DNA from 2 places in the Variovorax sp. UC74_104 genome. Region 1 is predicted to be linked to the other one. Evidence: predicted binding sites of a transcription regulator. Region 1 holds the regulator's gene; the other holds the start of a gene.
What was found. Region 1 encodes LexA, which represses DNA repair genes until DNA is damaged. Its sites were predicted from a motif close to ACTGTATNNNNATACAGT; they were not measured.
Positions count from the first base shown of each region.

Region 2: the regulator LexA is predicted to act here: its motif matches at 1,351-1,368, upstream of recA (recombinase RecA).

Region 1 is NZ_CP171978.1:4,154,057-4,159,837, reverse strand. It holds gene ACHMXA_RS19545 (MFS transporter) at 1-161, opposite strand, end outside; partial or broken gene ACHMXA_RS19540 (D-2-hydroxyacid dehydrogenase family protein) at 158-1,164, opposite strand; gene ACHMXA_RS19535 (hypothetical protein) at 1,254-1,664, opposite strand; gene lexA (transcriptional repressor LexA) at 1,779-2,462, opposite strand; gene ACHMXA_RS19525 (asparaginase) at 2,536-3,501, shown strand; gene adk (adenylate kinase) at 3,547-4,203, opposite strand; gene kdsB (3-deoxy-manno-octulosonate cytidylyltransferase) at 4,334-5,107, opposite strand; gene ACHMXA_RS19510 (Trm112 family protein) at 5,104-5,286, opposite strand; gene lpxK (tetraacyldisaccharide 4'-kinase) at 5,267-5,781, opposite strand, start outside.
Region 2 is NZ_CP171978.1:550,902-556,682, forward strand. It holds gene recX (recombination regulator RecX) at 1-141, opposite strand, end outside; gene recA (recombinase RecA) at 184-1,287, opposite strand; gene ACHMXA_RS02715 (MarR family winged helix-turn-helix transcriptional regulator) at 1,433-1,918, shown strand; gene ACHMXA_RS02720 (response regulator transcription factor) at 1,989-2,663, shown strand; gene ACHMXA_RS02725 (hypothetical protein) at 2,696-3,376, opposite strand; gene ACHMXA_RS02730 (sensor histidine kinase) at 3,801-5,243, shown strand; gene ACHMXA_RS02735 (sporulation protein) at 5,262-5,462, opposite strand; gene ACHMXA_RS02740 (biotin--[acetyl-CoA-carboxylase] ligase) at 5,474-5,781, opposite strand, start outside.

The sequences.
Region 1 (5,781 bases):
GCCGCAGCGGCCGTGATGAGTTGCCCCGCCGTGGCGGCCGTGACCGAGAGCGAGGCGCTGATCTCGTTGAGCGTGCCGGGCACGACCATCACGCCCGTGCCGATCACGAAATTGCCGACGAGCAGCGCCCAGAGCGCACCCCTGGACGCTGGCCGGCTCACCGGCGGACCTGCAGCGCGCCGGGATTCACGATGTTCGTGGGGTTGCCGTTGATGTAGCTCACGACGTTGTCGAAAGCCTGGCCGAAGTAGCTCTCGTAGCTTTCCTGCTCGACGTAGCCGATGTGCGGCGTGCAGATGCAGTTCTCCAGGCGCAGCAGCGCGTGGCCCTGCAGCGGCGGCTCGCTCTCGAACACATCGACAGCCGCCAGCCCGGGGCGCCCGCGGTTGAGCGCCGCGAGCAGGGCGTCGGCCTCGACCAGTTCCGCACGCGAGGTGTTCACGAACAGGGCGGTCGGCTTCATGCGCGAGAGGTCTTCCAGCGTGATGAGGCCGTTGGTCTCTTCGTTGAGCCGCAGGTGCACCGACAGCACGTCGGCCGCGGCGAAGAACTCGTGTCGGTTCTGTGCCACCTGGAAGCCATCGGAACGCGCCTTGGCGCAGCTGGCTCACGGCCCCAGATCACGACCTGCATGCCGAAGGCCTGACCGTAGCGCGCGACCAACTGGCCGATGCGGCCATAGCCCCAGATGCAAAGCGTCTTGCCCTTGAGCACCGAGCCGATGCCGAAGTTGGGCGGCATGGAGGCCGACTTGAGCCCCGACTGCTGCCAGGCGCCATGCTTGAGGTTGCTGATGTACTGCGGCAGCCGGCGCATGGCGGCCATGATGAGCGCCCATGTGAGTTCGGCAGGCGCCTGCGGAGAGCCGGAGCCTTCCGCCACGGCCACGCCTCGCTCGGTGCAGGCCGCGACATCAATGTGTCCGGCAACGCGCCCGGTCTGGGAAATGAGCTTGAGCTTGGGGAGCTTCTCGATCAGCTGGCGCGAGATCTGGGTGCGCTCGCGGATCAGCACGATCACGTCGGCGTCCTTGAGGCGAACCGATAGCTGCCCAATGCCCTTCACCGTGTTGGTATAGACCTTGGCCGCGTATGCGTCCAGCTTGGAAGCGCAGCGCAGCTTGCGTACGGCGTCCTGGTAATCGTCGAGGATCACAATGTTCATGGCACGCCATTGTGCCTCGCAGCATTGGAATGTCGCGCCTGCGAACGTTTGGATACCCACCCCGAAGCCGCTCGCAGGGCCGTTCGGGCTCAGTGCAGGCGGGTCGAGCGCGGTGCCGTGGCCATGGTTTCGGCGGCCTCGAGCGCGGCCAGTCGGTCGAGCTCGGCGCAGACATCGGCCATGCGGCCGGAGATTCGGACGCGATTGCTGCTGCACTGCCTGTTCTTGTCGTCGACGACGCGGACCACTCGCAACGGGCGTGCTGGCACGGTGGCCGCCTGGCTGGGCGAGGCACTGCCACCCGAGCGGGCCGTGCAGGCGGGGCGCACCGCTACATAGCGCAGTCCGGCAGAGGATTCGGTCGTGTCGATGTGATTCCCGCGACGATCGCGACGTGCCGGCATCAGGCGGCTGGCCAGCGATTGCAAGGGCATCCAGATATCGGCGATGGCGAGGAGGGCGATTCCCATGTGAACTCCAAGAAAGTAGAGGTTGAACACAGGCAGGATTTCTTGAATCGGCCGCGACAGGGTGATGGCGACTCTTCGCCATACGCCCGCCACCTGTCGAGGCCGGATGGGGATGCGTGCTGCGGAAAGCAGGCCGCCCGGGGCCTACATCAGCATCGTGTTTCGGATGAGTCCGACAGCGAGGCCTTCGATTTCGAAAGGCTCTCCGGGCTGCACAATGATGGTCGGGTAGTCGGGGTTCTCGGCGTGCAGCTCGATGACCTGCTTGTTGCGCTTCAGGCGCTTGACGGTCACTTCGTCGCCCAGCCGGGCCACCACGATCTGGCCGTTGCGGGCCTCCTTGGTGGCTTGCACCGCGAGCAAGTCGCCGTCCATGATGCCGGCGTCGCGCATCGACATGCCTCGCACCTTGAGCAGGTAGTCGGGCTGGCGCTGGAACAGCGTGTTCTCGACGTAGTAGGTCTGGTCGACGTGCTCCTGCGCCAGGATCGGCGAACCTGCCGCGACGCGGCCGATGAGCGGCAGCGCAAGCTGGGCCATGCCGGGCAGCGAGAGCGAGAACTGGTTGCCTTCGCGATGGCGCGTTTCGTTGAGCGAGCGCAGCGCGTCACCCTTGAGGCGGATGCCGCGCGAGGTACCGCTGACGAGCTCGATGACGCCCTTGCGCGCCAGCGCCTGCAGATGCTCTTCCGCGGCGTTGGCTGACTTGAAGCCGAGTTCGTTGGCGATCTCGGCGCGGGTGGGCGGCGCACCGGTACGTGCGATGGCGCTCTGGATGAGATCCAGGATCTGCTGCTGGCGGGCTGTAAGCTTCACGGCGAACTGCATATGTGGTTCCTTGCGGTACTGGCTGGATATCCAGTGGCTGTATTTTTAACCAGTTTTTTTAAGTTGACAAGCCATGGTCAATTCCTCTTCGCCTGAATTGCGCCGACGCGCGGTGGTTCTGGGTACCGGCGGCACCATCGCGGGCCGGGCCGCCAGCAGCGACGACAACATCGGCTACACCGCCGCGCAGGTGGGCGTGGCCGACCTGCTGGGCGGTATCGAGGCGCCTGACGGCGTGACCCTCGAGGCCGAGCAGGTGGCCCAGGTGGACAGCAAGGACATGTCCTTCGACATCTGGCAGCAGTTGGCGCGATGCTGCGCGCACTGGCTGGCGCAGGCCGATGTGGCCGGCGTGGTTATCACGCACGGCACCGACACCATCGAGGAGACGGCGTTCTTCCTGCACTCCGTGCTGGCACCATCCAAGCCCGTGGTGCTCACCTGCGCGATGCGTCCGGCCACCGCGCTGTCGCCGGACGGGCCGCAGAACGTGCGCGATGCGATCGGCGTCGCAATGACGCAGGGCGCCAAGGGCGTGACGGTGGTGTGCGCCGGCGCCGTCCACGGCGGCGTCGACATCCAGAAGGTGCATACCTATCGGCTCGACGCCTTTGCCTCAGGCGATGCAGGACCGATCGGCTATGTCGAGGAGGGGGAAGTGCGCCTCGTCCGCGCCTGGCCGCAGGGGCAGGCTGTGTCGGCGGCGAAGATCCTGGGGACGACCGCGGTGCAGTGGCCCCGGGTGGAGATCGTGATGAGCCATGCCGGTGCCAGCGGGGCGGTGATCGATGCGCTCCTGCTGCCTGGGGGCGCGGAGCCCCTGCGCGGGCTGGTGCTTGCCACTACCGGCAACGGCACCCTTCACCATGCTCTGGAGGCGGCTGCGCTCAGGGCGCAGGACGCCGGTGTCTCGGTGGTCAGGGCGACGCGTTGCACCAGCGGGCGCATCCTCCCGAAGGCCGGCGATCCGCTGCGCGATGCAGGCGCACTGACGCCGGTCAAGGCGCGCATCGCCCTGATGCTCGAACTGCTGGGGTGAAAACGAAACCGCCCCTGTCGAAGGGGCGGTTTTCTTGGAGTCAGGTCAGCTGCTCAACGCGGCCAAGGCCCGCTGCGTGATCTCGTCGACCGTGCCCACGCCTTTGATGGCGCGGTACTTCGGCGCTGCGGCCGGGTCTGCCTTCGCCCAGGCGGAGTAGTAGTCGACCAGCGGACGCGTCTGCTGGCTGTACACCTCGAGCCGCTTGCGCACGGTTTCTTCCTTGTCGTCCTCGCGCTGGATCAGGTCCTCGCCGGTCACGTCGTCCTTGCCTTCCACCTTGGGCGGATTGAACTTGACGTGGTAGGTGCGGCCCGAAGCCGGGTGCGAACGGCGGCCGCTCATGCGCTCGATGATGTCGCTGAAGGGCACATCGATCTCGAGCACGTAGTCGAGCTTGACGCCGGCCGCCTTCATGGCGTCGGCCTGGGGAATGGTGCGGGGGAATCCGTCGAAGAGGAAGCCGCCGGCGCAATCGGGCTGCGCGATGCGTTCCTTCACGAGGTTGATGATCAGGTCGTCGCTGACCAGCGCGCCGGCGTCCATGACCGCCTTGGCCTGCAGTCCGAGCGGGGTGCCGGCCTTGACGGCTGCGCGCAGCATGTCGCCGGTCGAAATCTGGGGAATGCTGTACTTCTGGCAAATGAAGGCCGCTTGCGTGCCTTTGCCCGCCCCGGGCGCGCCCAGCAAAATTAGTCTCATGGTGTCCTCGGACGGTTCTTAGATCTTGTGTCGCGCCGTGCATCGGCCCCGTGGCTGGGCAAGGCGGAGTTGTTTCGAGGATAGCATGCGTGCCCTTGGGGAAATCCCGCTCCTGCAGCCGCCGGGACGCTCAGGCGCCTGCGGCTGCGAAGACCGCGCGCACGCGCGCAAGGTCTTCGGGCGTGTCGATGCCGGGGCCCGGCGCGACATGGCTCACATGCACCGCGATGCGATGGCCGTGCCACAGCGCGCGCAGTTGCTCGAGTGCTTCCGTCGACTCGACGGGCGCCGGGGGCAGCGAAGGAAAGCGCCGCACGAAGCCCGCGCGATAGCCATAGATCCCGATGTGGCGCAGCGGCGCAGGGGCGGCGGGCAACACGGCAGGCGCGGCACCGTTGGCGGAGCCGTCGCGCCACCATGGAATGGGCGCGCGGCTGAAGTACATCGCGTTGCCTTGTGCGTCGAGCACGACCTTCACCACGTTGGGATTCATGAAGTCGCCCACCGAATCGATCTCGTGGGCCGCGGTGCTCATCGCCGCTTCGGCGTGCGTGGACAGTGTGCTCGCCACCGCATCGATCAGTGCCGGGTCGATCAGCGGCTCGTCGCCCTGCACGTTGACGACGATGTCGTCGCCATCGAGCCCGAGTTGTTCGCAGGCTTCCGCCAGCCGGTCGGTGCCGCTCGGATGGTCCTGGCGCGTCAGGACGACCTCGACACCATGCGCCCTGCAAGCCTCGATGATGGATGGATCGTCCCCCGCGACCACCACGCGCGCCGCGCCGGATTCGCCGGCACGCTGCGCCACGCGCACGACCATGGGCACGCCGGCGATGTCGGCGAGAGGTTTGTTGGGAAGCCGTGTCGACGCCAGCCGCGCCGGAACCAGAACGGTGAAGCTCACAGCCCGAGCTCTTCGTCGGAGAGCGTGCGCGCCTCGTTCTCGAGCAGCACCGGAATACCGTCGCGCACCTGATATGCCAGGCGGGCGCTGCGGGACCACAGCTCCTGCTTCTCGGGGTTCCAGGTCAGCGGCCCCTTGGTGACGGGGCAGACGAGCAGTTCAAGCAGCTTGGTATCCATCGAGCGATGATAGCTTTGCGTCGAGGGCGGCGAAGAATTCCGCGGAAGGCACGAACTCCAGCGGCACGGCCAATGCATCGGGAGCCTTGCGCCAGAGCTTGACGGCGTCCTTTTCGGTGCAGACGAGAGGCATGTCCGCGCCAGACGGGGGCTGCCAGCTCTCGAAATCGAAGTGATCGGGCAGCGCGATGGTGTCGGCGAGCGTCAGGCCGCGGTTCCGCAGCATCTCGAAGAAGGCCTCGGGCCGTGCGATCGCCGCCAGTGCGGTCAACGGCCGGCCTGCAAGGGAGGCCAGCGGTACGCGTTTTCCATCGCTGCCCAAGGCGTCGCTCGCAAGCGACCGGGTGGCAGTGTGGCCGCCTGCGAAGGCCGGTCGCGATCCGCTGTGCAGCACCAGGTCGCAGCGTCGTGGCCAGGCTTCGCGCAGCGGGCCTGCGGGCAATCGCCAGCCGTTGCCGATGCCCCGGTCGTCGAACACGCAGATCTCGATGTCGC
Region 2 (5,781 bases), 2.9 Mb from region 1:
CAGCTCGTCGAGCGCCTTCGCCAGCGTGCCGGGTTCTTCCTCGTGCTTCGCCAGCTTGCGCTCCAGTTCCGCGCGCGAATGCTCGCGCTGGCTCAGCAGGCGCAGCGCGCGGCCTTTGAGGGAGGGGGCGTCGAATGCCATGCGGGGGTCGCTCGCGCGGCCCCCGTGGAGCCGCGCCCGTGCTTACTCGCCCTTGTCGGCCTTGTCGGCCTTGGTTGCCTTCTGCGGCTTCTCGGGCGTTTCGTCGGCATCGGCCGCCAGCAGCGGCACGCCCAGCGACTCGCGCACCTTGTTCTCGATCTCGCGCGACAGCGCGGGGTTCTCTCGCAGGAACTCGCGGGCGTTGTCGCGGCCCTGGCCGATCTTCTCGCCGTTGTAGGCGTACCAGGCGCCCGACTTGTCGATGATCTTGGCGTTCACGCCCATGTCGATGATCTCGCCCTCGCGGCTGATGCCCTCGCCGAACAGGATGTCGAACTCGGCCGTCTTGAACGGAGGCGAGACCTTGTTCTTCACCACCTTCACCTTGGTCTCGTTGCCGATGGCCTCGTCGCCCTTCTTGATGGTGCCGATGCGGCGGATGTCCAGGCGCACCGAGGCGTAGAACTTCAGCGCGTTGCCGCCGGTGGTGGTTTCGGGCGAGCCGAACATCACGCCGATCTTCATGCGGATCTGGTTGATGAAGATGACCATGCAGTTGGTCTTCTTGATCGTGGCGGTGAGCTTGCGCAGCGCCTGGCTCATCAGGCGGGCCTGCAGGCCGGGCAGCGAGTCGCCCATTTCGCCTTCGATTTCGGCCTTGGGCGTGAGGGCGGCGACCGAGTCGACCACGATCAGGTCCACGGCGCCCGAGCGCACCAGCGAGTCGACGATCTCGAGGGCCTGCTCGCCGGTGTCGGGCTGGCTGATCAGCAGGTCCGACAGGTTCACGCCGAGCTTCTGGGCGTATTGCACGTCGAGGGCGTGCTCGGCGTCGACGAAGGCGCAGGTGCCGGCCTGCTTCTGCATGGCGGCGATGACCTGCAGCGTGAGCGTGGTCTTGCCCGACGATTCCGGGCCGTAGATCTCGACCACGCGGCCGCGCGGCAGGCCGCCGACGCCCAGCGCGATGTCCAGGCCCAGCGAGCCGGTGGAGACCACCTGGATGTCTTCCAGCACCTCGCCCTCGCCCAGCCGCATGATGGTGCCCTTGCCGAACTGCTTTTCGATCTGGGCCAGCGCGGCCTGCAGGGCCTTGGCCTTCTCGCTGTTGGCGCCGATGTTCGAACCCTTGACTACTGCGTCCATGTGAAAAACTCCTTGAAGATCAATGGCTTGTGTGTGACACCACCCATCTGCGTTTAACTACAGGCTGGATGCTTGAACAGTAGTGTAGGGGCTGATTCTTCGGCGTGAACCTGTTTTTTGGTCAGTTTGCTTTACCATTCTGGCCATGGCCGAAGCCCCCTTCCCCGCCGACCAGGACGCCTGGCGCCAGACCCACCTGGGCCGCCTGCTGGGCCACGCCATGCGCCGCTTCGACGAGCGCGTGCTGGAGCTGATGGCGCACGACGTCGACGTGCCGCTGGCCCTGTCGAACCTCGCGGCGCGCGCGCAGGTGAGCGCGGCGCACATCCACATCACGCGGCACCTGTCGCGCGAGGGTTCGCGCCTCACCGAGCTGGCCGAGCGCGCCGGCATGACCAAGCAGGCGATGGGCGCGCTGGTCGACCAGTGCGAGGCCTGGGGGCTGGTCACGCGCGGGCCCGATCCGCTGGACGCGCGGGCGCGGCGCGTGCTCTTCACCGCCGACGGGCTGGCCTGGCTCGACGCCTTCCGCGGCGCCGTCACGCAGGCCGAGAAGGAGTTCCGAATCAGCGTGGGCGACGAGATCGCCACCGTGGTAACCATCGGACTCGAAGCCTATACGGCGGGCTAGACTCCGGCGAAGAGACAACTGTGAACGGCGCCGGGGGCGCCCGACACCCGAAACAGGCCGGAGGTGGCGCATGCGGATTCTGATTGCCGAAGACGACCAGGTGCTTGCCGATGCCCTGCTGCGCAGCCTGCGCACCTCGGGCGCGGCGGTCGACCACGTGGCCAACGGCTCGCAAGCCGACACCGCGCTCATGACCCATGACGAGTTCGACCTGCTGATCCTCGACCTCGGGCTGCCCAGCCTGCACGGCATCGAGATCCTCAAGCGGCTGCGCGCGCGCGGCTCGCAGCTGCCGGTGCTGGTGCTCACCGCCGCCGACAGCGTGGAGGAGCGCGTCAAGGGCCTGGACCACGGCGCCGACGACTACATGGCCAAGCCCTTCAGCCTGCAGGAGCTGGAGGCTCGCGTGCGCGCCCTCACCCGGCGCGGCATGGGCGCCACCAGCAACACCATCCGCCACGGCCCGCTGGTGTACGACCAGGCCGGCCGCGTGGCCACCATCGACGGCAAGATGATCGAGCTCTCGGCGCGCGAACTCGGCCTGCTCGAAGTGCTGCTGCAGCGCGCCGGCCGGCTGGTGAGCAAGGACCAGCTCGTCGACCGGCTGTGCGAATGGGGCGAGGAAGTGAGCCTCAACGCCATCGAGGTCTACATCCACCGCCTGCGCAAGAAGATCGAGAAGGGCCCGGTGCGCATCGCGACGGTGCGCGGGCTGGGCTACTGCCTCGAGAAGATCCAGAACTGAACCGAGGCACAACCCGCGCAAGCGGCTGGCTGCTACTGCTTGCGCAGGCCGGCCGTAAGCGTCGAGCCGTCGCTGGTACGGATCAGGAACATGATGCTGCGGAAGAAGCCATTGCTCTCGAAGTTGCCGGCAGGCACCAGGCCGATGGCTGCCGGGCCCTTGTAAGGCAGCGTCGTATTGAGCTTGCAGGCGTCCTTGGCCTCGGTGGCGGCATCGACCGCATTGACGACGAGGCCGTACATGTTCTTGGCCGTACCGGGCTGCGCCTGCGCGATCGTGCCCGAGATGTTGCAGGTGCCGATCTGCACGCCCACCGTCTTGCCGGTGAACGCGCCCTTGTCGTCGACCTCGATCGTCACGCTGATGCCGAAGCTCGTGTCCGTGTTGGCCCACTTGCCGATCACGCTTTCCTGCGACACCGCGAGCGCGTTCTCCGCGGCATAGCCCAGAGGCCCGAAGCTCGACGGCTCCCGGGAGCCATAGGCATAGGTTCCGCTCATGGTCTTCTTCGGAACGAACGTGCCGGAGCCCGTCACGGGCGAGGCGCTGATGAAGTAGTGCAGCGTATCGGGGTTGAAGGACCAGTCGAGGCCGGAGACCTTGATCGAGCCCCACAGCGTACCGACGACGAACTTGGCGGCCACGGAGCCGTCGGCGCCGACGAAGCCGAGGTTGACCAGCGAACCGTAGATCCCTTCGCTGTCGTTGCCCACCGCTGCCGTCGAACCGGGTTGAGGCGCGCTCAGGGACGGCAAGGGCTCGCTGCCCGGCGCGGGGTCGCGGTTGGGAGCCGGGGCCGGAGCGGGTGCAGGCGCGGAGGCCGGCGCTGGTGCCGGGGCCGGCGAGCTCGTTGGGAGCGGCAGCAAAGGCATCCCCCCGCCTCCACCTCCTCCACCTCCGCCGCATGCAGTGATGCCCACGCCCGCGGCGAACACGGTCGCGGCGACCCGGAGCGGCCTTGGGCAACCGCCCGGTGATTTGATCCTCATGATTGATTCCCTCAGATTTTTTTGAATTGCAGAAACTGCGCGCCGAGGCTACAACCACGCGGCCGGATCGGAGCCCGCAAGATGATTCGAGCGGCACCACAAATTCACGCTCGACGGATATTTTTTCAACACCCAGGGAACTCGACCCTTGAAGCTTTTCCAGCGCGCGCAGCGCTCCCTCTTCGGCGAGATCCTCGACTGGATGCTCACGCCGCTGCTGCTGCTGGTGCCGGTGAGCATCGGCGTCACCTGGCTGGTGGCGCAGGGCATCGCCAACGCGCCCTTCGACCGCGCCCTGGAGCACAACGTGAAGGCGCTGGCCGAGCTGGTGACGATGAAGGAGGGGCACGCGCAGTTCGTGCTCTCGCAGTCGGCGCGCGAGATCCTGCGCGCCGACGAGACCGGCCACGTCTACTACCAGCTGCTCGACGGCTACGACAACCTGCTCAGCGGCGAGCGCGACATCCCGCACCCGGGCCTCGACGAGCCGCTGCCGCCCGGCCAGGTGTTCCTGCACAACAGCGACGTGCACGGCCAGCCGGTGCGCGTGGCCTCGATGTGGATTTCCAGCGGCACCGACGACGTGCCGCCTACGCTGCTGCAGCTGGCCGAGACGCGCGAGAAGCAGTCGGTGCTGGCGGCCGAGATCATCAAGGGCGTGCTGCTGCCGCAGTTCGCGATCCTGCCGCTGGCGGTGTTGCTGATCTGGCTGGCGCTGGTGCGCGGCATCAAGCCGCTGTCGGTGGTGGAGGCGCGCATCCGCGAGCGGCGCCCCGGCGACCTGAGCCCGCTGGACGAATCCTCGGTGCCGCTGGAGGTGGTGCCGCTGGTGTCGTCGGTGAACGAGCTGCTGGACAAGCTCAACGATTCCATCGGCACGCAGAAGCGCTTCCTGGCCGACGCGGCGCACCAGCTGAAGACGCCGCTGGCGGGCCTGCGCATGCAGGCCGACCTGGCGCAGCGCGAGGGCGCGAACGCCGACGAGCTGAAGCAGTCGCTCAAGCAGATCGGCCGCGCGAGCAAGCGCGCGACGCACACCGTGAACCAGCTGCTGTCGCTGGCGCGCGCCGAGGGCAACAGCGCCCATGCGCACCACCAGCCCTGCGACCTCGCGAAGCTGACCATCGAGGTGGTGCGCGAAGCGGTGCCGCGCGCGATCGAGAAGCGCATCGACCTGGGCTACGACGGTGCCGAGCCCGGCGCGCCGGGCGTGGTGTTCGACGGCAACCCCACGCTGCTGAAGGAGCTGGTGCGCAACCTCGTCGACAACGCGATCAACTACACGCCCTCGACGTCCGAGCGCCCCGGCCTGATCACCGTACGCGTGCTGGCCGACCCCTTCGGCCACGTGCTGCTGCTGCAGGTGGAGGACAACGGCCCCGGCATCGCCGAGGCCGACCGCGAGCTGGTGTTCGAGCCCTTCTATCGCGTGCTCGGCAACGAGGCCGACGGCTCGGGGCTGGGCCTGCCGATCGTGCTGGAGATCGCGAACCAGCACCGCGCGCAGGTGAAGCTGGAGGACGCGCATCCGGGCAGGCATCCGCCGGGGGCGCTGTTCACGGTGCGCTTCGAGAGCGAGCAGCCCTCCTGAGGCGGGCGCGGAAACTGACTACGGCGCCGGCGCGGCGGGCTTCGCCGCTTCCTTGCGGATCTGCAGCCACTCGGGGTGGATCTGCCGCGCCATGCGCTGCGGCTCGCGCTCGCTGAGGCCGGCCGGCGCCAGGCCGAATCCGGCAAGGTCGCCGCGCGCCCAGAGAAAGTAGCCGGCATTGGCCAGCAGCAGTACGACGAGGATCAGGCGCAGCTTCATGGTGGCGAAGATCAGAAAGCCATGCCGCGGGGGCGTACGCTCACTTCGTCGCTGGAGATCAGCTGCAGGCCTGCGTCGGTGCGCACCTGCAGCTCGCCGCCCCAGGCCACGCCTTCGCACAGGCCTGCGGTGCCATCGCTGAGCGTCACCTCGCGCCCGCGCAGCACATCGCGCGCGGCAAAGCGTTCGGCAAAGGGCGCGAAGCCGCGGGATTCGAAGTCGAGCACCGTGCGCACCAGCGGCCCGGCCAGCTCGGCCAGCACTTCGGGCGCGGTGGCGCCGGGGCGCCACTGGTGCAGCCATGCCGGCGGCGTGCGCA